3 regions of the Proteus penneri genome follow, and region 1 is predicted to be linked to each of the others. Evidence: predicted binding sites of a transcription regulator. Region 1 holds the regulator's gene; each other region holds the start of a gene.
What was found. The regulator PurR, encoded in region 1, represses purine synthesis genes. The targets are predictions, from matches to a motif close to CANGCAAACGTTTGCNTG.
Positions count from the first base shown of each region.

Region 2: a site for PurR is predicted at 5,497-5,514, ahead of purT (formate-dependent phosphoribosylglycinamide formyltransferase). Genes of this name have one in related genera too.
Region 3: a site for PurR is predicted at 6,622-6,639, ahead of purM (phosphoribosylformylglycinamidine cyclo-ligase). Genes of this name have one in related genera too.

Region 1 covers NZ_CP059690.1:1,260,486-1,268,998, forward strand. Annotated here, with positions in the region: gene H1225_RS05760 (MATE family efflux transporter) at 1-677, opposite strand, end outside; gene H1225_RS05765 (riboflavin synthase subunit alpha) at 988-1,638, shown strand; gene cfa (cyclopropane fatty acyl phospholipid synthase) at 1,726-2,880, opposite strand; gene punC (purine nucleoside transporter PunC) at 3,184-4,401, opposite strand; gene punR (DNA-binding transcriptional activator PunR) at 4,520-5,422, shown strand; gene purR (HTH-type transcriptional repressor PurR) at 5,449-6,474, opposite strand; gene cydH (cytochrome bd-I oxidase subunit CydH) at 6,742-6,825, shown strand; gene sodB (superoxide dismutase [Fe]) at 6,961-7,539, opposite strand; gene H1225_RS05795 (sulfite exporter TauE/SafE family protein) at 7,824-8,513, opposite strand, start outside.
Region 2 covers NZ_CP059690.1:2,528,491-2,537,003, forward strand. Annotated here, with positions in the region: gene wzz(fepE) (LPS O-antigen length regulator Wzz(fepE)) at 1-1, opposite strand, end outside; gene hemH (ferrochelatase) at 165-1,145, opposite strand; gene adk (adenylate kinase) at 1,307-1,951, opposite strand; gene htpG (molecular chaperone HtpG) at 2,133-4,016, opposite strand; gene purT (formate-dependent phosphoribosylglycinamide formyltransferase) at 4,277-5,464, opposite strand; gene rarD (EamA family transporter RarD) at 5,587-6,498, opposite strand; gene H1225_RS11530 (aminoimidazole riboside kinase) at 6,731-7,678, opposite strand; gene H1225_RS11535 (glycoside hydrolase family 32 protein) at 7,951-8,513, shown strand, end outside.
Region 3 covers NZ_CP059690.1:1,809,946-1,818,458, forward strand. Annotated here, with positions in the region: gene H1225_RS08300 (MFS transporter) at 462-1,712, shown strand; gene hda (DnaA inactivator Hda) at 1,929-2,636, opposite strand; gene H1225_RS08310 (mechanosensitive ion channel family protein) at 2,859-4,064, opposite strand; gene uraA (uracil permease) at 4,350-5,651, opposite strand; gene upp (uracil phosphoribosyltransferase) at 5,844-6,470, opposite strand; gene purM (phosphoribosylformylglycinamidine cyclo-ligase) at 6,702-7,742, shown strand; gene purN (phosphoribosylglycinamide formyltransferase) at 7,756-8,385, shown strand; gene speG (spermidine N1-acetyltransferase) at 8,492-8,513, shown strand, end outside.

The sequences.
Region 1 (8,513 bases):
CGTTTCTTTGGCATAACGTCACGTTGTGTCGGTGCTCGGCGCACGTAATAACGCATCATTAAGAACATCGCCCAGAAAACAGAGGCCGTTGCAACACCGCAACCAATCCCCCCTAATTGTGGTGCACCAAATTTACCGTAAATAAAGGCATAGTTAACAGGGATATTAATCAATAATCCAATAAAGCCAATGATCATGCCGGGTTTTGTTTTCGATAATCCCTCACATTGGCTTCTCAGTACCTGATAATATAGGCAACCAGGGGCTCCCCACATAATGGCATGTATAAATCCTATGGCCTTTTCGGCTAATTCGGGTTCGATATCATGTTGCGCTTCAATAATAAAACGGCAGTTATAAAGAATAGCAATTACCATGATTGATAAGAAAGTGGCGAGCCAAAAACCTTGCTGTGTACGATTAGCAATGTGTTTTCGTTGTCCTGAACCATTTAATTGTGCAACGATTGGTGTTAAAGCCATTAATATGCCTTGGCCTAATAAAATCGTTGGTAACCAAATAGACGTACCTACTGCTACTGCCGACATCTCTGTAGCATTTACAGCACCCGCCATGACAGTATCAACCACTCCCATTGCTGTTTGGGAAAATTGCGCGATGATAACGGGGATACCGAGAGCAAGTAAGCTACGCGCTTCTCTTATATACTTCTGCACGCATACACCTTTATTTATTATAAGAAAACGAGAAAGGGGGAGAACAAACGTCGCGTTGTTAAATGACGTAAAGAGATCCTCAAGACCGCTTATTCTAATGATAAAAGTTTAATTAGCAACGAAAGAAATTAGGCTTTTTAAACACAGAATTTTGATAATTTATTAGGTGTTTTTACGCTATATTGAACGGCAATAATTAATAAGGAACAAATACGGTAATTGTTCCTTTGGATTAATACGAGCTATGTTATCCTGAATAGCATAAAACCTAAATTGAGTTTACCAGTTTATCGACCCAAGGAGATGTAAGATGTTTACAGGTATTGTTCAGGGAAAAGGGCGGGTTATTGCTATCGAAGATAAAGGCGATTTTCGTACCCATATCATTGAATTACCCAACGAGTTAGTCAGCAATTTAGAAACAGGTGCTTCTGTTGCAAATAATGGTTGCTGTTTAACGGTTACTAAAATTGAAGGCACACATATTAGCTTTGATTTAGTGAAAGAGACATTACGTTTAACTAACCTTGGTGAATTAAAAGTCGGCTCTGAAGTAAATATTGAGCGAGCGGCTAAATATGGTGATGAAATTGGTGGGCATGTGATGTCTGGTCATATTGTGACAACGGCTGAAGTTGCCAAAATTATTACATCAGAGAATAACTTACAAATCTGGTTCCGTATCTTTGATAAAGCATTAATGAAGTATATTTTACACAAAGGTTTTATCGGTATTGATGGGATCAGTTTAACTGTTGGCGATGTGGTTAATAACCGTTTTTGTGTACACTTAATTCCTGAAACGCGTGATAGAACAACATTAGGTTGTAAACGTCTTGGTGATAAGGTCAATATTGAACTTGATCCTCAAACTCAGGCAATTGTAGATACAGTAGAGCGCGTTATGGCACAGCAGAAAGCTTTGTTAGTGGCAGCCGAACAAAATGAAAATAAGGAATAAGAAGCACATAATTAACTATTGACGTGTTGCGCTAACAAGGGTACTAAAAAGCCAGTTTATTGATTAAACTGGCTTTTTAAGAAAAAATCAACGTGGAATTTGTAAACCGCCAATCTGTCCTTTAGGGCTTAACATAATTTGCCATAATTGAATATCTCTGGCTCTAAATGCACCTGCACACGCATTTAGATAATAGCTAAACATGCGTTTAAAACGAGGCGTGTAATTTGACTCAATATCTGGCCAGCAGGCTAAAAATCGTTGATACCATGCCATTAAGGTTTTATCGTAATCAGCACCGAAATTGTGCCAATCTTCCATTACGAATTTACCGTCTATCGCACTTGCAATTTTTTGGATGGAGGGTAAACAACCATTAGGAAATATATATTTACTGATCCAACTATCTACATTCACTTTATCGCGATTAGAACCTATGGTATGCAATAAAAACAGACCATCTTCCTTTAAATTACGACGAACCACATCAAAATAGGTTTCATAGTTTTTAGGTCCTACATGTTCAAACATACCGACTGAAACGATACGATCAAATTGTTCATGTAAATCGCGGTAGTCTTCTAAAATAATATTAACATCAAGTCCTTGGCATCGTTCTTGTGCCAATTTCTGTTGTTCAATAGAAATAGTAACCCCTGTGACAGAAACACCAAAATGTTTTGCCGCATAAGCAGAAAGTCCTCCCCAGCCACAGCCAATATCTAGTAAGGTCATTCCTGGTTTTAGATCTAATTTTCGGCAAATTAAATCTAATTTATGTTCTTGGGCTTGGGCTAAATTATCGGCCTGTTTCCAGTATCCACAGGAATATTGCATATTAGGATCAAGCATGGCGATAAATAAATCATTACCGAGATCGTAATGTTCTTTACCTACCATCCAAGCTCGTTTTTGTGTTTGTAAATTGAAAAGGCGTGCTGTCGCAATTCTGAAAATATCATGTAGATTTTTAGGAAGTTTATTTTCAAGGCCTGCACGTAAAATTTTATGAAAAAATATATCTAGTCGTTCACAATCCCACCAGCCATCCATATAGCTTTCACCGAGTCCAAGTGAACCTTGCTGTAATACTCTTTTATAAAAATTTTGATTATTAACTTGAATATCATAAGGTTCTGAACCATTAACTCGAATATCAGCATGAGTTAATAGTTCGATAGCAATCCTTTTATAAGGATCATTGGAGGTCTTTCGGCCTTCTTCTACACAAGATGTACTCATAAATTCTCCGGCGTAAACTAAGCGGGTTTAGAGACATAAACTAAGAAAGAATGTGCGTAGATAGATAGTATTAAAATAGTATTGTGTTCAATATGAATTGAACGGATAGAATTAATAAAACAACTAATCTCACATAATCAGCGAATAATTTGTTTAATGCCTCAAAATCCGAAAGAAAATAGATAAAGCGCAGTTAAGCGTTTAGATAAGTATAGGTATGTGAATTATTTTTCTCTATAAAATAAAACGGCCATTTTTTATAAAATAGCCGTTTTGAGAATTATCTTAAAATAAAAGGGGGAGTTATTCAGTTGCTTGAACTGTGTGTTTGGCAACAGATTTATTACGCTGAATAAAGTAACCAACTGCCATTGGGATCGCTGTTAACGCCATAATTGCAGTAGTGTTAATTAGGGGATGCTGGCTGATAAATGCAGACACGATAAAACTTGCTAAACTACAAAGACCCAGTTGTAGCGCATTTTGTAATGCGGCTGCTTTACCACTGATTTCAGGATAAGCCGATAAAGCATTAGATACAGCGATTGGATAGGAAGCGCCATTCATTGCAGCCATAATACAGAACGGAATTAAGATCGTGGTTAATGTTGGCTCAGTAAATTTAGCAACAAGGTATAATGCAGTCATACTAACAGCATAACCAATTAATAGCAGTGGTAATAATGTTTTACCCGTCATTTTTGATAGTAAAATACGACAACCATAGCCACCGACCATAAAGGCAATAGTTTGTGGAATATAACTTAAACCAATATCCTGCGGAGAGTAGCCCATTTTTTCAAGAATGATTGGTGAGCCAGCTAACCAAGCAAAGAAACCTGCACTACAAGACGCGTAAACTAATACGTTACCAGTGTAGAGCGGGGATTTTAATAAAGTCATAAATGAGGCTGAAGATTGGTTTGCATCTGTGACGGATTTTTGTTTAATGTTTTTTAGCATTAATGTCGGTAACATCAAAACTAAAGTTACCGCCATTAACAGCATGAAAATCATACGCCAGCCACCATGGTTTAATAATGATGCACCGATCAAAGGCGCAAGTGCTGGGGATAACGCAACCAGTGGCATAATTAAAGCAAAAACGCGCTGAGCGCGAGATTCATCGAAACGGTCGATGACAAGAGCTTGCCAAATAACAGCTGCAGAACAGACACCAAAAGCTTGTAAGAAGCGCATCGCAAGTAAACCTGTCGCACTTTCAACCCACAACATGCCAAGGCAGCCTAAAGAGAAAAGGCTTAACCCAATAAGAAGAATAGGTTTTCGACCTACTTTGTCAGAAAGTGGTCCCCAAAGTAACTGAGCAACAGCAAAACCAAATAAAAAGATACTTAAGCTATTACTGATAGCGCCTTCGCTGATAGCGAGTTCACGCTGCATCATACCGAATGCAGGCAAGTACATATCAATTGCTAAGTAACCTAGCATACTCAAACCAGCTAGGTACACCATGAAGCTCATAGGTGTTTTTGATTGTGTGGACGTTTTAGTATTCATTTTATTTTCTATGCTATGTGATGTAGAACATTTTATGTATTGTAACTAAGACTTATTTTACTTGTGAAACGGGAATATTTGGTTAATGCTGTGAAAAATTTTCAAAGGAATAAACTCTATGTGGTCAGAATACTCTTTAGAAGTTGTTGATGCAGTTGCAAGAACAGGAAGTTTTAGCTCAGCTGCGCAAGAATTGCACAGAGTGCCATCCGCCGTTAGTTACACTGTTCGGCAATTAGAAGAATGGCTTGCTGTTCCTCTGTTTGAGCGCCGTCACCGTGATGTAGAACTAACCGATGCAGGTAAAATTTTCATCAAAGAAGCACGATCTGTTATCAAAAAAATGAATGACACCCGACATCTATGTCAACAGGTTTCCAATGGGTGGCGTGGTCAATTTAGTATAGCAGTTGATGGCATTGTTAAACCCGAAAGAACACAACAACTTATTCTCGATTTTTATCGTCATTTTCCTGATATTGAGTTGTATGTCTACCCAGAAGTGTTTAATGGGGTATGGGACTCCTTAGTTAATGGTCGTGTTGATTTAGCCATTGGTGCAACAAGAGCGTCACCAATTGGTGAACGTTATAGTTTCAGGGATATGGGTTTTATGCCTTGGCGCTGTGTTTGTCATGTTGATCACCCATTAGCTAAAGCGGAACATCCACTAACGGATGATGAAATGCGACCTTATCCTAGCCTATGTTTAGAGGATACATCACGTAGTTTACCAAAGCGTGACACTTGGGCGTTAAATAACCAACGTAGAATGGTTGTACCAACGTGGGATATGGGGCTTGAATGTTTGTTGGCAGGATTATGTGTAGGAATGGTGCCTTGGCATCGTGCTGAGCCATTGATAGTCCAAGGAAAGTTAGTTACTTTGCAACTGGCACAGCCATTGCCAGACAGCCCATGCTGTCTGACGTGGGTCGATAAAAGTGAATCGCCTGCTTTGACATGGTTGTTAGATTATCTTGGAGATAGCCAAACCTTAAATGAGGAATGGCTTCGCTAGAAATCAGATAGCTGGATAAATAAGAATTAACGGCGGTAGTCGATAAAAGGACCGTCGGCAACTGAACGGCGCTCAACTAATCGCGGATGAACTTCGATTGTTTGGGCGTCTTCGCGTTTATTAACGATGCGATCAAGCAACATTGATAATGCCATTTGGCCTAAACGCTCTTTTGGCTGATGAACGGTTGTTAGCGCAGGTGTAAAATAACGTGCATTACGAATATTGTCGTAGCCCACAATAGAAATATCTAAAGGAACACGCAGGCCAAGTTCATCCGCAGCGCAAATTGCGCCCATTGCCATGACATCACCACCACAAAAAACTGCAGTAGGGCGCTGTTTTTGGTTTAGCATTTGATACATCGCTTTATAACCAGATTCAGGTTCAAAGTCACCTTGTACAATCCACTCATCTTTTACTGTGATTTTGGCTTCTTCCATAGCTTTTAGAAAGCCCTGTAGACGACCACCACCAGTGTTGCGCTCTAATGGTCCAGGAATAATACCGATATCGCGATGACCACGCTCAATAAGGTAACGACCTGCGATATAGCCGCCATGGAAAGCGTTATCGATAATGGTATCAGTAAAGTCACCACGCGCTTTTCCCCAATCCATGACAACCATGGGAATATTACGATAGCCTTCTAAAAGAGTCAGAAGGTGATCAGGATATTCAGAACACATGACTAATAATCCATCAACACGTTTTTGTGCCAGCATGGCTAAATACGCTTTTTGCTTATCAAGATTGTTATGTGAGTTACATAAAACCAGTGTATAGCCTTTGCTATAACAACTATTTTCAACTGCTTCAATCACCTCAGCGAAGTAAGGAGCTTCACTGGACGTGGCTAACAGGCCAATAGATTTGGTGTGATTGACTTTCAAACTACGCGCAACGGCACTTGGCGAATAATTTAATTCTTTTATAGCGGCCCAAACTGTTGCTCGTGTGTTCTCAGCAACAAAACGGGTTTTGTTGATCACATGAGAAACAGTCGTGGTTGATACGCCTGCGCGTTTTGCCACGTCTTTTATTGTTGCCATGGTGTGGAAAACTCCTGACCTTCATTGGTCTCTTTTATCTAATTTTATGGTTTAACTGCCAGTATAGTCATACATAGGGCAAACACTGGCAATAATTTAGCGATTAGCTGTGAATTTTGTATGATCTAGCTCAAAAGTGAAAGTATTAATCAATGTTATAAATTGTGCACTAGTCGCTATTTTAACAAATTCTGATATGTGATAATAATTAACCATGACAAGGTTATGGTTAATAATGTGTATTATAATCATTTTGAGGGAGAATAGATGGATACGGATCTGAAATTTGGTTTGAGTACAGCAGTAGCAGCGCTGGTTATGATTGTTATTTTTTCTACTCTGCTTTTCTAATCATGTTTTAATAAGTACTCGATTAATTTAAGTAATAGATTATCGAATACTGAATATAACAAAGGGCTCAAGGCCCTTTGTTATTATGTCATCAAAAATGAATCTCAATCATTCACCTTTGATTATCAATCTAAATTAAGCAAGGTTAGCTTCAACAAATGACCAGTTAACCAATGCCCAGAACTCTTCTAAATATTTAACACGTGCATTGCGGTAGTCGATATAGTAAGCATGTTCCCATACGTCTACAGTTAATAGTGGTTTATCTGCACCTGAAACTGGCGTTGCCGCATTAGAGGTGTTAACAATTGCAACTGAACCGTCAGCTTTTTTAACTAACCAAGTCCAACCTGAACCGAAGTTTTTTGCTGCGGCATCATTAAATTGCTTTTTGAATTCTTCAAAAGAGCCAAATGCCTTGTTGATAGCATCAGCAATTTTACCTGTTGGTGCACCACCTGCATTTGGTGCTAAGCAGTTCCAGTAGAAAGTGTGATTCCATACTTGTGCCGCGTTATTGAAAATACCACCATCGGTAGACTTGATGATTTCTTCTAAAGATTTGCTTTCTAAATCAGTACCTTTAACTAGGTTATTTAAATTAGTTACATAGGTTTGGTGGTGTTTGCCGTAGTGATATTCTAAAGTTTCTTTAGAGATATGTGGCTCAAGAGCATCTAACGCATAAGGTAATTTTGGTAATTCGAAAGACATTGCGTACTCCTTTAAACTATCTATTTCGGGTTTTGTGCCTGAAATCATTCCATCAAAACCATTTGAATCGATAGAATGAGGCAAATGAATCACTAATTTGTTACTATTTTGCTAATTATTTTAACAAAAATTCATTGAAATAACAGCTAAATATCTTTTATCTATAGTTATAAGCCATATAGATTAGTTATACTCATAAGAGTATAGCTCACTGAGCAACTCGTAAAGCAGTAAAATAATGGCTGTAATCAGAGCCTAGATTCTCTAATTGTGGCATATTCTGCTTATTCCATTATCAATGTGTACATCATTTTCACTACGACTAAGAATAGAAATAATGCAAATATTTGACGAACCCTTGGGATAGGGAGGCGATAAGCAACTTTCACACCGATAGGGGCGAAGAGAATGCTAGTAATACTTATTCCGATAAAGGCAGGTAAGTAGATAAAACCGAGGTAATAGTCATCAATATTTGTTTGATTCCAGCCATAGATAATACCCATGATGGTGCCTATGGCAGCGATGATGACACCAATCATTGAAGAGGTTGCAATACATTTACGTGTATTAAATCCCCAATGACTTAAAAGAGGAATAGTGATAGTACCACCAGCAATACCGATAAAACTGGATATAAAGCCAATTAAAGAGCCACCACTTGTTAACGCAGGTTTTGAAACAATAGGATCTTTCACGTTTTCAATACGTTCAGCTTCTTTCTTTTTAGTTAATAATCCATAGATGGTATATACCATGAAAATACAGAACACGATTTGTAATATCGTGTTTGACATTTTTTGTACCAGAAATGTCCCAACAAGCATACCGATGATAGTGCCGATAGATAATAGAGGAAATTGCTGCCATAAAATGGCTTTATGTTTGTTATGGGAATACGCTGAAGATGCTGTAGAAAATATAATCACAGAGAATGAGGTAGATAAGGCAATTTTCATCACCATATCTATTGG
Region 2 (8,513 bases), 1.3 Mb from region 1:
TTTTCCTGCCTAAATTTATGTAATGCAGTGTCCGTTTATCAGCACTTTTAGTGATTTCCACTAAAAGACTTAAAAAATGAGAAAAGATAAGTTTATATATAACTGAAATATGATCAAATTAATATATCATCAAATCCGATAATTTTATTTATCGAATTCAGTAATTATTTTTTGCATACCTCTCGGATCATCGCTTCTAGCAAGTCAATATGCTCAGGTTCAGCATTTAACGCCGGAATATATTCGTACTGTTTGCCACCACCATGAATAAAGAACTCTCGGTTCTGTTCATTAATTTCTTCTAATGTTTCCAAACAATCAGATGAAAATCCTGGGCATACAACCTGCACATGTTCAACCCCTTCACTTCCCAGCTTTTCCATCGTTTTATCTGTATAAGGTGATAGCCAAGGTTCACGACCAAAGCGTGATTGAAATGTCAACATAACCTGTTCTTTAGGATAACCTAACTGCTCTTCTAATTGTGCTTTTAGTTTTTCGGTTGTGAGACAACACTCATCATAATAAATATCCCCCGTTTTGATAAAACGCTCCGGAATACCGTGGAAAGAGAGAATTAACCGATCAGGTTTACCATATTGCTGAAAGCTTTTCTCAATAGAGGTGACAAGTGCTTTGATATAAAGCGGATGTGTAGGATAACTACGAATAAAGTGAAGAGAGGGTATTGTACGCATGTCTTTAAAAATTCGACTGACACCATCAAATACCGCAGCAGAAGTCGAGCAAGAGTATTGAGGATAAAGTGGTAACAAAATAATGTTCTCAACACCTTGTTGTAATAGCTTTTCAACCCCTTCATTTAGGGATGGATTACCGTAACACATCCCTAACTCCACGGGAATATTAGATAATCGCTGCGCAACAGCACGTTGTTGCGCTCGGCTATAAACTAAAAGAGGAGACCCCTCATCCATCCAAATCTGTTGATATAACTTAGCTACTTTAGGTGAACGAAACGGTAATATCACCCCTTGTAATATTGGTTTCCAAATCAAAGGAGAAACATCAACAACACGAGGATCGCTAAGAAATTGTGCTAAATAACGTCGAACAGCCCCCGTTGTCGGCGCATCAGGTGTGCCAAGATTAACCAAAAGAACACCATACTTAGCATCATTCATACTATGACTCCTTAGAGTTATTTTATTAGGATAACCAAAGTGTAGAAGAATAAAGGAAAATAATAGATTGTGCTTGTCAATTTATTGGATCGGACTTTTTACCTTTTCCTAGAGATAAAAAAAATCCCGGCTCAACCGGGATTAATCATCACAATGACAAATTAGCCAAGGATACTTTTCAGTTCAGCGTTAATTTCGCTTACTTTTTGTGTACCATCAACTTTGAAGTATTTCGCATTGCCTGCTTTAGCTTCATTTTGATAATAAGAAACTAACGGTGCTGTTTGAGTATGGTATTCAACTAAACGTTTACGAACGGTTTCTTCTTGGTCATCTTTACGTGTTGTTAATTCTTCACCCGTCACATCATCACGATTTTCCACTTTAGGTGGATTAAATTTCACATGATAAACACGACCTGATGGTGCGTGAACACGACGACCAATGATACGCTCAACAATGATGTCATCAGGTACAGCAAATTCCAGTACGAAATCCACATTGATACCTGCTTCTTTCATTGCATCAGCTTGTGGAATTGTTCTTGGGAACCCATCCAACAAGAAACCATTACGGCAATCGTCTTGCTTGATGCGCTCTTTAACTAACGCAATAACTAATTCATCTGTAACTAACTGGCCATTGTCCATCAGTGCTTTTGCTTTCAGTCCTAGTTCTGAACCTGAACTTACTGCCGCACGTAACATATCACCAGTTGAAATCTGTGGGATACCATAGTTTTCTTTAATGAATTGAGCCTGAGTGCCTTTACCAGCGCCTGGAGCGCCTAGCAGAATGATACGCATCGCGTAAATCCCCTTGCATTTAATTTTTTATATTTAAACTCGAAAACGCATTACCATACCATTTTGTGAGGTCATCGCTCAAGAAATCACGGTAGCGATTGCATTTTATTTTTATCGAAAAAGAAAAAACCACGCTCTCTCTTCAGAGAAACGTGGTTTAAATGTTTGAAAACGAAAACAGTTACGCTTTTTGAACTAAAAGTTGATTCACTAAGCGAATAAACTGGTTTGGATCCTCTAAAGAGCCTCTTTCAGCAAATAAAGCCTGATCCAGTAATAAATTGACCCAATCAGCAAATAAAGCGTCATCCGTTAACTCTGCTGTTTGTTTCACTAATGGATGATTTGGATTTAGCTCAAAGTTATATTTTACTTCTGGCACTTCTTGCCCTGCTGCCGCAAACAATTTCGCCATTTGTGTGGTCATTTCATCCGCACTGGTTGTCACAATCGCTGGGGTATCTGTTAAGCGGTGTGTTAATTTCACTTCTTTAACTTTGTCGCCCAACAAGGTTTTAATGCGTTCAACGAAAGGAGCTAATTGTTTATCTGTTTCTTCTTGCTCTGCATGCTTCTCTTCATCAGCCAGTTTATCTAAAGATTCATCTGCTTTACTAACAGACTGGAATGATTTGCCATCAAACTCAGTCAGGTAGTTCATCATCCACTCATCTATACGATCAGATAACAGCAATACTTCAATGCCTTTTTTGCGGAACAGCTCTAAATGAGGGCTATTTTTCGCAGCAGCATAGCTGTCAGCAGTGATGTAATAGATTTTTTCTTGACCTTCCACCATACGGCTAACGTAATCTTCCAGTGAAACAGTTTGAGCATCACTGTCGTTATGCGTTGACGCAAAACGTAGTAATTTAGCAATTGTTTCAATGTTAGATGAGTCTTCTGCTGGGCCTTCTTTTAAGACTAAACCAAACTCTTTCCAGAATGCTTGATATTCTTCTGGCTTGTTTTCTGCCAGTTTTTGTAGCATCTGTAATGCACGCTTAGTTAATGCACTGCGTAAATTACGTGTAACAGAGCTATCTTGTAAAATTTCACGAGAAACATTTAACGGTAAATCATTAGAATCCACTAACCCACGGATAAAACGTAGGTAATTAGGCATAAACTGCTCAGCTTCATCCATAATAAAGACACGCTGTACATACAGTTTTAAGCCATGACGTTGTTCACGATTCCATAAATCCCAAGGTGCTTTTGAAGGCACATATAATAAGCTTGTGTACTCTTGCTTACCTTCTACACGGTTATGTACCCAGCTTAATGGGTCGGCAAAATCATGAGAGATATGTTTATAAAACTCTTTATACTCTTCATCACTCACTTCGGCTTTATTACGAGTCCACAGTGCTTGCGCTTTATTAATTTTTTCCCACGTTACTGTGCCGTCTTCTTCATTTTTCGTTTCAATTTCAACAGGCAAAGAAATATGGTCGGAATATTTACTAATAATGCTACGCAGACGCCAGTCATCTAAATACTCATCTTCGCCTTCACGTAAGTGAAGTGTGATGTCAGTACCACGATCAGCCTTTTCAATATCAGCAACGGTGTAATCACCTTCACCTTCAGATTCCCAAAAAACACCTTTATCTGCGCTTTCGCCCGCAGCTCGAGTGCGTACGGTCACTTTATCTGCAACGATAAACGCGGAATAGAACCCAACACCAAACTGACCAATTAGTTGGCTATCTTTAGCTTGATCTTGTCCGATAGATTCTAAAAATGCTTTTGTTCCTGATTTTGCGATAGTACCCAGGTTATCAATGACTTCATCACGAGTCATACCAATACCATTATCACTGATAGTCAAAGTACGCGCTTCTTTATCAGTGGAAATACGCACATGCAACTCGCCGTTATTTTCATAAAGCGCTGCATCTGATAATGCACGGAAACGCAATTTATCTGCCGCATCTGATGCGTTAGAAATCAATTCGCGAAGGAAAATTTCTTTATTGGAGTAAAGAGAATGGATCATTAATTGAAGAAGTTGTTTAACTTCAGACTGAAATCCTCTTGTTTCCTGACCTTTCATACTCATTTTTACCTCAATTAATCCTAATTTGGCGAAAAAAACAATATGAGTAAAAAGTGGGGATAGTTAAGCTAGTTTCAAGGGTCGAGTAAAAAATTAAGCTAATAAAATTGATTAAATGCCTAAGAGAGATAAAAATGTGAAATGACTTTTCTCAATATTTTTAATTACAGAATATTTATACTTCAATGGCTAGAAGCCAGATTTTACCGCTAAGTTAATAGCGTTTACTTAGCGGTAAATAAGAAAATATTTGTGTTACATTGCTATTTTTGAGCGTCATTAACAATGATAGCGTTGGCACCTGCGATTGCTTCATCTAATGCATGTTTTATTGTATCAGCATGAGCAAGCACAACACCTAAACGGCGAGAGCCGGCAATTTCAGGTTTCGCAAAAAGACGAATTTGACGGTTCGCCTTCAACGCTTTTTCAATACCGGAATAAACGATATTTGAGCTATGTAGCTCTGGCAAAATCACAGCTGAAGCACAGTTACCTAACTGACGAATACCACCAATGGGATAACCTAAAAAAGCGCGAACATGAAGAGCAAACTCTGATAAGTCCTGTGAGATTAGCGTCACCAATCCTGTATCATGAGGACGAGGAGAGACTTCATTAAAAAACACCTCATCACCCTGCACAAATAGCTCTACGCCAAATAATCCATAACCCCCTAAATTTTTTACCACTTTACTCGCAATATGCTCTGCTTTAGCAAGGGCTATATCACTCATTTTTTGAGGTTGCCATGACTCACGATAATCTCCTTTTTCTTGCCGATGACCAATGGGAGCACAAAAATGGATACCATCAACAGCATGAATAGTTAATAACGTGATCTCAAAATCAAACGGGATCATTTTCTCAACGATGACACGCCCTTTTCCTGCTCGTCCGCCCTCTTGAGAATAGGCCCAAGCATGTGCTAAATCATTTTCACTACGGATAACACTTTGCCCTTTCCCCGACGAACTCATAACTGGTTTGACAATACAAGGAAAACCGATATCTAAAGCGGCTTTTTTAAAACTCACTTCATCATCGACAAATTGATAATTTGATGTTGGTAAAAGTAATGTTTCTGAAGCTAAACGACGGATCCCCTCTCTATCCATTGTGAGTTTTACAGCGCGGGCACAAGGAACAACTTTTTGCCCTTTTTGTTCTAATTCAACCAATAACGAAGTTGCTATCGCCTCAATTTCAGGAACAATAAAATCAGGTTGCTCTTGTTCAATAATGAGCTTTAATGCATTGCTATCAAGCATATTCACCACATGATGGCGATGTGCAATATGCATCGCGGGTGCATTGGGATAGCGATCAACTGCAATCACTTCAATACCTAGGCGCTGGCATTCAATAGCCACCTCTTTACCCAGTTCACCTGCACCTAATAGCATTACCTTTGTCGCATTAGCGGTAAGAGCCGTACCCAACACAGTCATTCTTCATCCTCACTATTTATCAAAAACACAATGACGCAAACGATTGCATTTGCGTAGCATAACGGATTTTACTTGATAGAAAAATAGGCAGGCAAAAATAATCAATCGAAGAAAGAAAACCATTACAAAATTTGGCTGCGTTTTCCTTTTTGGATTTTTAGATAATTAAGGCGTTTTCGGATAAGTGCCAAGATACAGCATAAAAGCCCCAGCCAAATTAGAGAAAAACTGACACCTTTAACTTCATCAAAAGCTTCATGGAATAAGAAAACAGCTAGTAAAAATTGAATAGTAGGTTCTATATATTGCGCTAGTCCAATAACGGTTAACGTCGTTCGTTTCACGGCTGCAGTAAAAAACAATAATGGCAATATGGTAACAGGTGCGGTTAAAACATAATAAAAACGAGTCAGATTATCTGCTGAAGGTAGCGCGCTTTTATCTGTCATAAACAACCAAATGGTCACGCCTATTGCTAATGGCATTAACCAGAGTGTTTCCATAAATAAAGAAGTGATCACATCAAAACGAATAAACTTACGGATCAAACCATATACAGCAAATGCGCCCCCCATCATGATAGCGAGTACAGGTAATTCACCGTACATCCACAATTGATACCCCACTCCGGCACAAATTAAGGTAACAGCCCATTTTTCTGCTAGATTAAGCTGTTCTTTAAGAAAGATGACTCCTAATAAAATAGAGAAAAGTGGATTAATAAAATATCCCAAGCTCGCTTCTAATACTTGTTGATGTGTTAATGCATAGGTAAATGTACACCAAGAAACGGCCATGGCCATTGAGCTAAATAGGCACATAAAAATAGAGCGCCTATCCTGCAAAACAACGCGCCATCGTGTCCTATTTTTAATAAAGAGTCGTACGAGTAATAAAAGAGGGATAGACCAGATCAAGCGTTGAGCCAACATTTCTAACGGTTGCGCTCCGGGTAACAGCCGATAAAACAGTGGCGTTATTCCCCAAAGAATATAAGAAAAAATGGCTAATACTGCGCCCGATTGAGCCCACATTTAATGTTCCATCAATAAAAGTCAATAAGGTTTAATATCATACGCTTAAAATAGACAGAACAATATGATCAGCATCGCTGATTGATCAAACATCAGTACGATGACATAGACAAGATAAAAAAAATCTCCACAAATAACGACGCCGAGAAAAGTAGTTATAAATGGAGAGTTGGAAAATACCATTAAGGGAAAACCGTGGTAAAAACCACAACCAGAAAAAATAGGTAAGTTGTTAGAAAATCTCCCTAACATGTAAAGGTGGTTGCTGCTGAACAAAATCACGTAATTTTTTACGACTTGGTGCCGCGGCTATCGCCCCTTTTTGAGTCGTGGCTAAAGCACCACAAGCCGCCGCTTGCGTCACTATTTTCGATAAATATTGCTCATCTTCTGCAAAACCATATTCTGCCACCGCCGCTAATAAACCAGCCATAAAGGCATCACCAGCCCCTGTAGTATCTACACACTCAACGGTAAAAGCACTCAATGCGATTTGAGTATTTGGCGTTAAAACTAAACAACCTTTAGAGCCTTGGGTGATCACTTTTAAACGCGCGGGATAATCTTCTAATTTTTTAAGGGCATTATTCAATGTCACTTCTTGTGTCATCCACGTAAGCTCATCTTCTGATAATTTTAATATGTCAACTTTATGCGCATAATTATCGATAACTTCGCGCATTTCTTCGTGATCACGCCACATTTGAGGGCGTAAGTTAATATCAAAACTCAGCAATGAATCCGTCTCTTTAATACTCTTAATCGCCGTATCCAAAGTTGAGCGACAAATGGAGTTCACTAATGCTAAAGAGCAAAAATGCAAAATATCTTTTTCAAACGCAGGTAAAGATTTTTCCGTTAAAAATTGATCAGCAGACTCAGCAACTAAGAAAGTAAAATCACGCTCACCATTTTCTTGTAAAGAGACAAGAACAGTGCTGGTACGGTGAAACTCATCAAATTCCATTGCGCGAGTATCGACCCCCAGGTCAAACAATGTTTTTTGCATAAAATGGCCGAACGCATCTTCACCTACACGTCCAATAAAACCACTTTGTTGACCAAGCTTAGCGACGCCCGCAGCAACATTGACAGGCGCGCCACCAGCGCATGCTTCATATTGCATGTTTTGCAATGGGATCAAGTCAACAACAGCGTCACCTAAAGACCAGACTTTCATAATCTCTCCTGAAGATAAGCAATTATTTTTCTTAACTATATTCTGTTTTTATGACTATTCATAACGAATAAGTAAAGATATTGCTCGTAAATCCACACTGATAACGTTAACATAATAAGATAATATGATAAAGTCAATCTCATGCATCGTATTTTTTTCGCTCTAAATGTTATCGTTAACAACAAGAGTAATAGTGTGATTAGTCTGTTCTTTACCTTTTCTGTGCTCTTAAAAACACACTAATAACTCTAAAATAGAATAAGGATAATGATATGAAACACCGCTTAGAACAATCAACAAACGCCTTAAATACTTTGATTGAAAAACGAGGCAATAAATTTTATCCCCAGTTTCATTTAGCTGCGCCTGCGGGTTGGTTAAATGACCCTAATGGTCTTATTTATCATGATGGTTTATATCATGCCTTTTATCAGCACCATCCTTATTCTCAAGATTGGGGGCCAATGCATTGGGGACATGCCACTAGCTCCGATATGATACACTGGCAACACCAACCCATCGCGTTAGCGCCGGGAGATGAGTACGACAAAAGTGGTTGTTTCTCAGGATCAGCCATTAGCCATGAAGGCAAACTCTATCTTTTCTATACAGGACACAATTGGTTAGCCGCCGAAGGGGATGATAGCCAAATCTATGAAGCACAATGTGTTGCTATCAGTGAAGATGGTATTCATTTTGAGAAAAAAGGCATCGTTTTAGAACCCCCTAAAGGCTATATGCACTTTCGTGATCCTAAAGTCTGGTATCAAGAAGGTAAATGGTGGATGGTTGTTGGTGCGCGTGATGAAAAAGATCAAGGACAAGTCCTACTCTT
Region 3 (8,513 bases), 550 kb from region 1:
TGAGTAAGAAATTGCTATTTTTAAAAACTTTTATCAAGATCACACCATACCTTACGAAGTCACGGTTATAAGAAAAAAATAATCATGTGTTTCATTTATATTGTGACTCAAGTCTCTTTACACAAATACATTCCTACATATCATGGGCATCAGAAAATATGATAGCAGAATTGATAAATAATAAATTCTCGTCGAAATATTTTTTCATTATTATCCAAGAAAGAAACTAACAAGAAGTACACATTTAAAACAATACTGCAACACGGCAATAAACTTTCAATTTGTTATTTAGTCTATCTCTTCTTTAGTTGTTAATTTTTAATTTGATGACAATTAATCGGTGTGAAATGAAGTTATAGATGTATATGAAATAAACAACGTTATAGCCAACATTATGGGCAATTAAAACTAACCAATCATCATTATGATGTCGGGTGATTGCTAGGCTAATAGGAAAACAGATGAATATCGTACTTAGATTAAAACTTGTCTCATTCCTCCAGTTCTTTATATGGGGGTCTTGGCTGGTAACATTCGCCTCGTACCTCTTTGGAGAACTGCATTTTAAAGGTAGTGATGTTGGGCTTATTTTTAGTGCTCTTGGGCTTGCCTCACTTATCGCACCTGTCATCATGGGATTTATTGCAGACAAAATAAATAACCGCAAATTAGTATTTATTACCCTGCATATTTTTTCCGCATTAGCATTAGTGTTAATGTCGCAAATGACAACAGTAACCACCCTATTCTTTGCGACTTTGTTGCACTTGTTGTTCTTTATGCCTAGTATCTCAATGGCAAACAGCATCATTTTCGAACTGTTAGAGCAAAAACATTTAGAACCTAACAACTACTTTCCAAAGATCCGTGTTTACGGCACAGTCGGTTTTATCGCGGCCATGTGGGTTATTAGCTTCTTAGGTTTAGGTAATAGCTACCACCAGCTCTTTGTGGCTGCAATTGCTTCTATTATTCTCGCTATTTTTGCCATGTTCTTACCTGCAACAAAAGCTATTGACAAAAATGAAGCTAAAGCAGAAGAAGCAGCATTTAGTCTTTCTAATATTTTGCACGTATTTAAAAAGAAAAATGTCGTTGTTTTCTTATTCTTCGCAACATTGTTAGGATCTGTACTGCAAATTACGAATACTTTTGGTGTACCATTCCTGCAAGATATTGCACAATCTCCAAATGCAGATGATTCATTCTTTGCACGTTACCCTTCCGTATTCTTATCTATTTCACAAATTTCAGAAGTCGTCTTTATTTTATTCCTACCTCTGCTACTAAAACGTGTAAGAATCGAAACTATTGTTTTATTTAGTATGATTGCTTGGATTTTACGTTTCGGTTTCTTTGCTTACGGCGACTACACATCATTAGGACAAATCGTCTTATTATTATCAATGATTGTGTATGGCTGTGCATTCGACTTCTTTAATATCTCTGGTTCACTGTTCTTAGAAAAAGAGATCCCATTGCAATATCGTTCAACAGCACAAGGTATGTTTATGACCTTAGTGAACGGTTTTGGTACTTATTTAGGTGCGATGTTAAGTGGTTGGGTCATTGATTTATATACTACCAATGGTGCAGTTGACTGGAAATCATTCTGGCTAATCTTCACTGGTTACACCGTTGCAATTACTGCACTTTATCTGATTTTCTTACTGGTACCACAGAAGAAAACTAAAGTAGTAGAAGCACACTAATTATTTAACCCTCCTCCTTTATTGTTTGTCTTTCTCACCGCTTGCCTTTTATAAAGACAAGCGGTTTTTTATCTCGTATTTTTATCGGGAAAGATAAAAAGAAATGTTCACCATTAATAAGCAACAAAAAATTGTTATCTTCAAAGGGTATTTAATTTCGAAAAGAGGGGTTAGATTTAGATTATTCGCCTCACCTAATAAGATGAGTGAGGCCATTTAAAGTTTGAGTATATCTTTCACAAATGGGATGGTCAGTTTACGCTGAGCAACAATAGAAGCATGATCAAGTTCATCGAGCATTTCAAATAAGGTACGCATTTTTCTATCTAAACGTTTTAATACAAAACGTCCAACATCTTCAGGTAGTTCAAACCCACGAAGTTTTGCTCTTAATTGCAACGCTTGAATTTTTTCTTCGTCACTTAAAGGCTGCAAACGGTAGATTTGTCCCCAATCAAGGCGAGATGCTAAATCAGGAAGTTGTAGTTCTATTTGGCGAGGCGGTCTATCCCCTGTAATTAATAAACAGGTTCGCCCATGCTCTAACACTCGGTTATAAAGATTAAATAAGGCGAGTTCCCACTCTTCATCACCCGCAATACATTGAACATTATCGATACAAACTAAGGATAAATGTTCCATACCTTCAAGAACATCGGGAACAAAATAGGCGCGTTTATCAAGAGGAACATACCCCACTGCATCACCTTTTAAGGAGAGCTCTGCACAAGCGGCATGTAATAGATGACTCTTTCCACCTCCGTCACGAGACCAGAAATAGATATAACTGCCATGAGATTGATGAATGGCGGTTCGAATTGCCGCGACTAACGACGCGTTTTCCCCTGCATAAAAGCTATCGAATGTCTCATCATCGGGCAGAGATAGTGGTAATGATAGCTGTGACGGCGTATTCAGAAGCACCTCACCTGAATAGTGTAATAAACATGGTGATTCTAACACAAATTCTCACAAGGTCAGAATCAATATTAAAAAAGCACATGATACTGGTTAAGATAACAGCAAGATCACCATAATAAGTCTATTTTATATACTCCAAGCCCCTTATTGAATTGTTACTTAGCGACCCCTTAAATTATTTAGAGCAAAATCAATAAATATTCCATGTTAATAAGTTTCACTTGGTTATCTGAAGTTTAATTTCGCAACATCATTACCGGAAGGTTGCTGATAAATGTCGAGTTTAAAATATTTGGCTGATGCGTTTATATACTCAAAAATTTCAGATTGAGTTTCTTCATATTCAACCCAAGTGGTTGCACGAGTAAAGCAATATAACTCTACTGGTAATCCCATTGGGGTCGGTGGCATTGTTCTGATCACCAAATACATATCAGGTCGAACATCGCCACGCATTTTTATCCAATTTAGCATGTACTTGCGAAATAATTGTAAGTTAGTCACGCCTTTTGTTTCTAACCACTCATTAATATCACCAATCTCTTCTTCTTTTCCTTCAAGCATTGTTTCTATGCTATTACGAAGCGGAGCGGTATTTTTTAATTCTAATACTAATTCTTGCGTTGCAAATGAAATCGAAGATTGGTCAATATAAAAACTACGTTTAATCCGACGCCCTCCTGATGAAAACATCGGTTGCCAATTAGTATATTTTTCAGTCAAAAAGTCTTTGGTTGGAATACGGGAAATTGTATTATCCCAATTGCGTACAGTAATCGTATGCAATGCAATATCAATAACCTCACCGCTGATATTACTACTCGGCAATTCAATCCAATCATAAAGCTTTAATACTTTTCCATTAGAAATAAGAATATTGGCAACAAAAGAGATAAGTGTATGCTGAAAAACAAACATTAACACCGCAGCAATAGCACCAAAGCTTGAGATAATAATAAGTGGTGACTGTTCAGTAAATAACGCAATGATCAAGATAAAAGAGATAATCCAGACCACAATTTTGGCAATCTCAATATAGCCTTTGATGGAATTATTCCGATGCCACGCTTTTTTAGCATGCCTAATATTGAAGATATCAAGGGCGTTATTAAGTAATGAGGCGATATTGATGATAATAAAGGCACGAGCAACCGTCTCAAAGATAATATTCATTTCCGTTGAAAAAGACGGTAGTAGCTGATTAATATAGAGAACGAGTGTAACAGCAACAATAGATGCACTCTTTTTAGCGATATCTTCTATGGTTTCTTCATCTGAAAGCTCAGTAAATAAAAAAAGTAAACGCTTTGCGATTCGGCGGAAAATCATTTTGGCGAGAAACCATACCACTAACAACACAATAACTAAAAATATTGTGGTAAAAATCTGCTTTGATGTAATGAAATCATAAATTTCAATCAGGTTTTTCATAAATTACGTTATACCTTTATTGAGATACCTCAACCTTAAAACGAATATCACTTAAATCGCAGATAAGATGCCTATTTCGCATAAGAACAGACTACCATTGTCTCATTTATTTTATTTAAATAAACATCATGAGTGAATTATTCATGCTTTTCTAAGTCTTAAACGCTTAAAATATCAAAAATCTTAGTTTTTAATATGACACAAGAATAAAACACAATAAAAAAAGGCGGAGATCATCCACCTTTTTATTAATTTCAGTATATTGCTTTAGATTTTCTTAATCGATTACTTTTTATTTGCTGTACCACTAACCGACTCAATGGTGTTATCCGCTAATTCTGTTTCGGGACGAATAATGCTGACGAGTTTAAAAATCAAACTTAAAACAATACCCACGATGGTTGCTAATGCCATGCCTTTTAATTCAGCCGCACCAATTTGAATGGAAGCACCACTCACACCGACAATCAGAATAATAGCCGTTAATATCAAGTTTTGCGGTTTATTATAATCCACTTTTGAATCTAATAAGACACGAATACCTGATGCACCAATGACACCGTAAAGCAGTAATGAAACTCCGCCCATAACTGGAACAGGCACAGCAGCTATAGCCGCAGCCAGTTTACCAACACAAGATAATAAGATAGCGAGAATTGCTGCACCACCAATAACCCATGAACTGTAAACCTTAGTGATAGCCATAACACCAATATTTTCACCATAAGTCGTATTTGGTGTTGAACCAAAGAAACCCGAAATAATGGTAGAGAAACCGTTTGCGAACATAGAACGATGTAAGCCCGGATTTTTCATTAAATCGCGTTGCACAATATTTGCGGTAACAACAAGGTGTCCAACGTGCTCAGCAATAACAACTAACGCGGCGGGTAGAATAATAAAGATAGCACTCCATTCAAAACGTGGTGAATAGAATGTTGGTAGTGCAAACCAGTTAGCTTCTTTAATTGGCGTAATATCAACAACGCCCAAGAAGAAAGAAAGAGCATAACCTGCTAATACCCCAATAAGAATAGGAATAATAGCAAGAAATCCTCTAAACATCACTGAACCTAAAATAGTCACACCTAAAGTGACCATAGAGATAAGCAATGTTTGACTATCAACTGGTGCATCCGCACTGGGTAATAATCCTGCCATTCCTGCTGCGGTTCCTGCTAATTCAAGCCCGATGACGGCAACGATTGCGCCCATTGCTGCAGGCGGGAACATCACATTAATCCAACCTCGCCCTGCTATTTTTACAATACCTGCCACAAGACAAAATAACACGCCACAGACGATAAATCCTCCAAGTGCTAATTCATACCCTAATGGTAATAGCAAAAGCACCGGTGAGATAAATGCAAAGCTTGAACCTAAATAAGCAGGAATGCGTCCTTTACAAATAAAGAGATAAAGCAGGGTTCCGATCCCGTTAAATAATAAGATTGTTGCCGGATTAACTTTAAATAAAATTGGCACAAGTACGGTGGCGCCAAACATTGCAAACAGATGTTGAAGGCTCAACGGGATTGTTTGTAATAATGGTGGGCGCTCTTCTACCCCGATTGCACGACGAGTCATGCTTACGACCTCTCTTTAATATGAATGTGAAATTGGTTTGTATTTTTAACTTCATACTCGTCTTATTTTAAGTCGCCAAGTTGCTGACTAAGCCCTCTCACACTAGTCATCTAACAACACCTTAAAATATTTAGAGTTTAATAATAAATAAGTGATCCAAAAAAAAGCCGACTATCAAAGTCGGCTTAATTATTATTTTGTACCAAATATCTTATCACCAGCATCGCCAAGACCTGGAACGATGTACCCGTGCTCATTAAGATGGCTATCAATAGATGCAGTATATAATTCCACATCTGGATGAGCTTCTTCTAATGCCTTAATACCTTCTGGAGCAGCAACTAGTACTAATACTTTAATTGAAGTACAGCCCGCATTTTTTAATAAATCAATTGTGGCAATCATAGAGCCGCCTGTTGCTAACATAGGATCAACAACAAGAGCCATACGTTCTTCAATATTGGATGCTAATTTCTGGAAGTAAGGGACAGGTTTTAATGTTTCTTCATCGCGGTAAACGCCAACTACACTGATTCGGGCACTAGGAATATTTTCTAATACTCCATCCATCATCCCGATACCTGCACGGAGGATAGGAACTACTGTGATTTTTTTTCCTTTAATCTGTTCTATCTCTACCGGACCACACCAACCTTCTATTGTTACCGTCTCTGTTTCTAAATCGGCGGTAGCTTCATACGTCAGTAGACTGGAAACTTCTGAAGCCAGTTCACGAAAGCGTTTAGTGCTTATATCATGATCTCGCATCAGCCCCAATTTATGTTGAATGAGTGGGTGTTTTACCTCAACGATCTTCATAATTTCTCCTAATGTACGACGCAGCCTGACAAAAAAATCGCGAGATTATACCGCTTTTTTGCCAACATTCCATCGTTTTTCTATTGATATTGATCAAGCGCACAGCTTTTAACCACACCAACATGAATAATTGTGACCTATAAAGAAGATCCTCGCAAACGTTTGCTTTGCCTGTTAGAATAGCGTCCGCACACATTTTTTCTTAACAGCAACTTGCCGTGAGGGCTCTACGTGACTAACAAATCCTCTCTCAGCTATAAAGATGCCGGTGTCGATATTGATGCAGGTAATGCTTTAGTCGATCGTATCAAAGGTGTAGTAAAAGAAACCCGCCGTCCTGAAGTTATGGGGGGTTTAGGTGGTTTTGGCGCACTTTGTGCAATTCCTTCTAAATACCGCGAACCTATTTTAGTTTCAGGCACAGATGGCGTAGGAACTAAACTTCGCCTTGCGATGGATTTAAATCGCCATGATGACATCGGGATTGATTTAGTCGCAATGTGTGTCAACGATTTAATTGTTCAAGGTGCAGAACCCCTTTTCTTCCTTGACTACTATGCCACAGGAAAATTGGATGTCGATACCGCAGCTCGTGTCGTAACAGGTATTGCAGAAGGTTGTAAGCAATCTGGTTGTGCATTAGTAGGTGGCGAAACAGCAGAAATGCCCGGTATGTATCATGGCAATGATTATGATATCGCAGGCTTTTGTGTTGGCGTGGTTGAAAAATCAGAAATTATTGATGGCAGTAAAGTTAAAGCTGGTGATGCACTCATTGCTTTAGCATCCAGTGGTCCTCATTCTAATGGTTATTCATTAGTCAGAAAAATTCTTGAAGTCAGCAATACGCAAGCAGATAGCACATCACTAGGTGACAAATCATTGGCTGACCATTTGCTAGCTCCTACTCGTATCTATGTAAAATCCTTACTGTCGCTCATTAAAAATGTTGATATTCACGCGGTAGCGCATATCACTGGCGGTGGATTCTGGGAAAATATTCCTCGTGTATTACCTGAAAACACACAAGCGCGTATTGACAGTAAAAGCTGGGAATGGCCGTTGGTTTTCAAATGGTTACAAGATGCTGGACAAGTCAGCACACATGAAATGTATCGCACCTTTAACTGTGGTGTTGGATTGTTAATTGCCGTTAACCCAAATGATGTTGAAAAAACATTAGCCCATCTTGCTGAGTGTGGTGAAAACGCATGGTTAATTGGCAAAATCGCGCCACAAGCTGCGGGTGAAGCACAAGTTATTATTAACTAATGAAAACATGTGAATGAAAAATATTGTCGTCCTTATCTCTGGAAACGGCAGCAACCTACAGGCGATTATTGACGCCTGTAGGGCAAATAAAATCACAGGTAATGTGGTTGCTGTCTTAAGTAATAAAGCTGATGCATATGGTCTTGAACGGGCAAAACTTGCTGATATTCCAGCTTATTTTGTTGATCCAACTCTATATAATGACAGAGCTGATTACGATAAAGCATTAATTGAAAAAATCGATGCTTACCAACCCGACATTGTGGTTTTAGCCGGTTTTATGCGCATTTTATCGCCTGATTTTGTGACTCATTATCAGCATAAATTATTAAATATTCATCCTTCTTTGCTTCCTAAATACCCCGGATTACATACCCATCGCCAAGTTTTAGCGAATAAAGACTCTTTTCATGGCGTTACCGTCCATTTTGTTACAGAAGAACTTGATGGTGGTCCTATGATTATTCAAGCGCGCATTCCTGTTTTAGCTGACGATACTGAACAATCCTTACAAACAAGAATACAAGCAGAAGAGTACCGTATCTATCCATTGGCGATCGGATGGTTAGCTGATGAGCGATTAAAAATGCAGAATAATCAAGCTTTTCTCGATGACATTGCGCTTTTCGACAACCTTGGGTAACTATTTCATTTAAGATAAAAAGTCACATTGTGCTACACTGTAGCCCGCGTGACTTTTTTTGTGTCATCCTTTTCTCTTTTTATTCAATGCATTCACCGAGGTGCTTATGTCCGGTGGTAAGAAAGTTC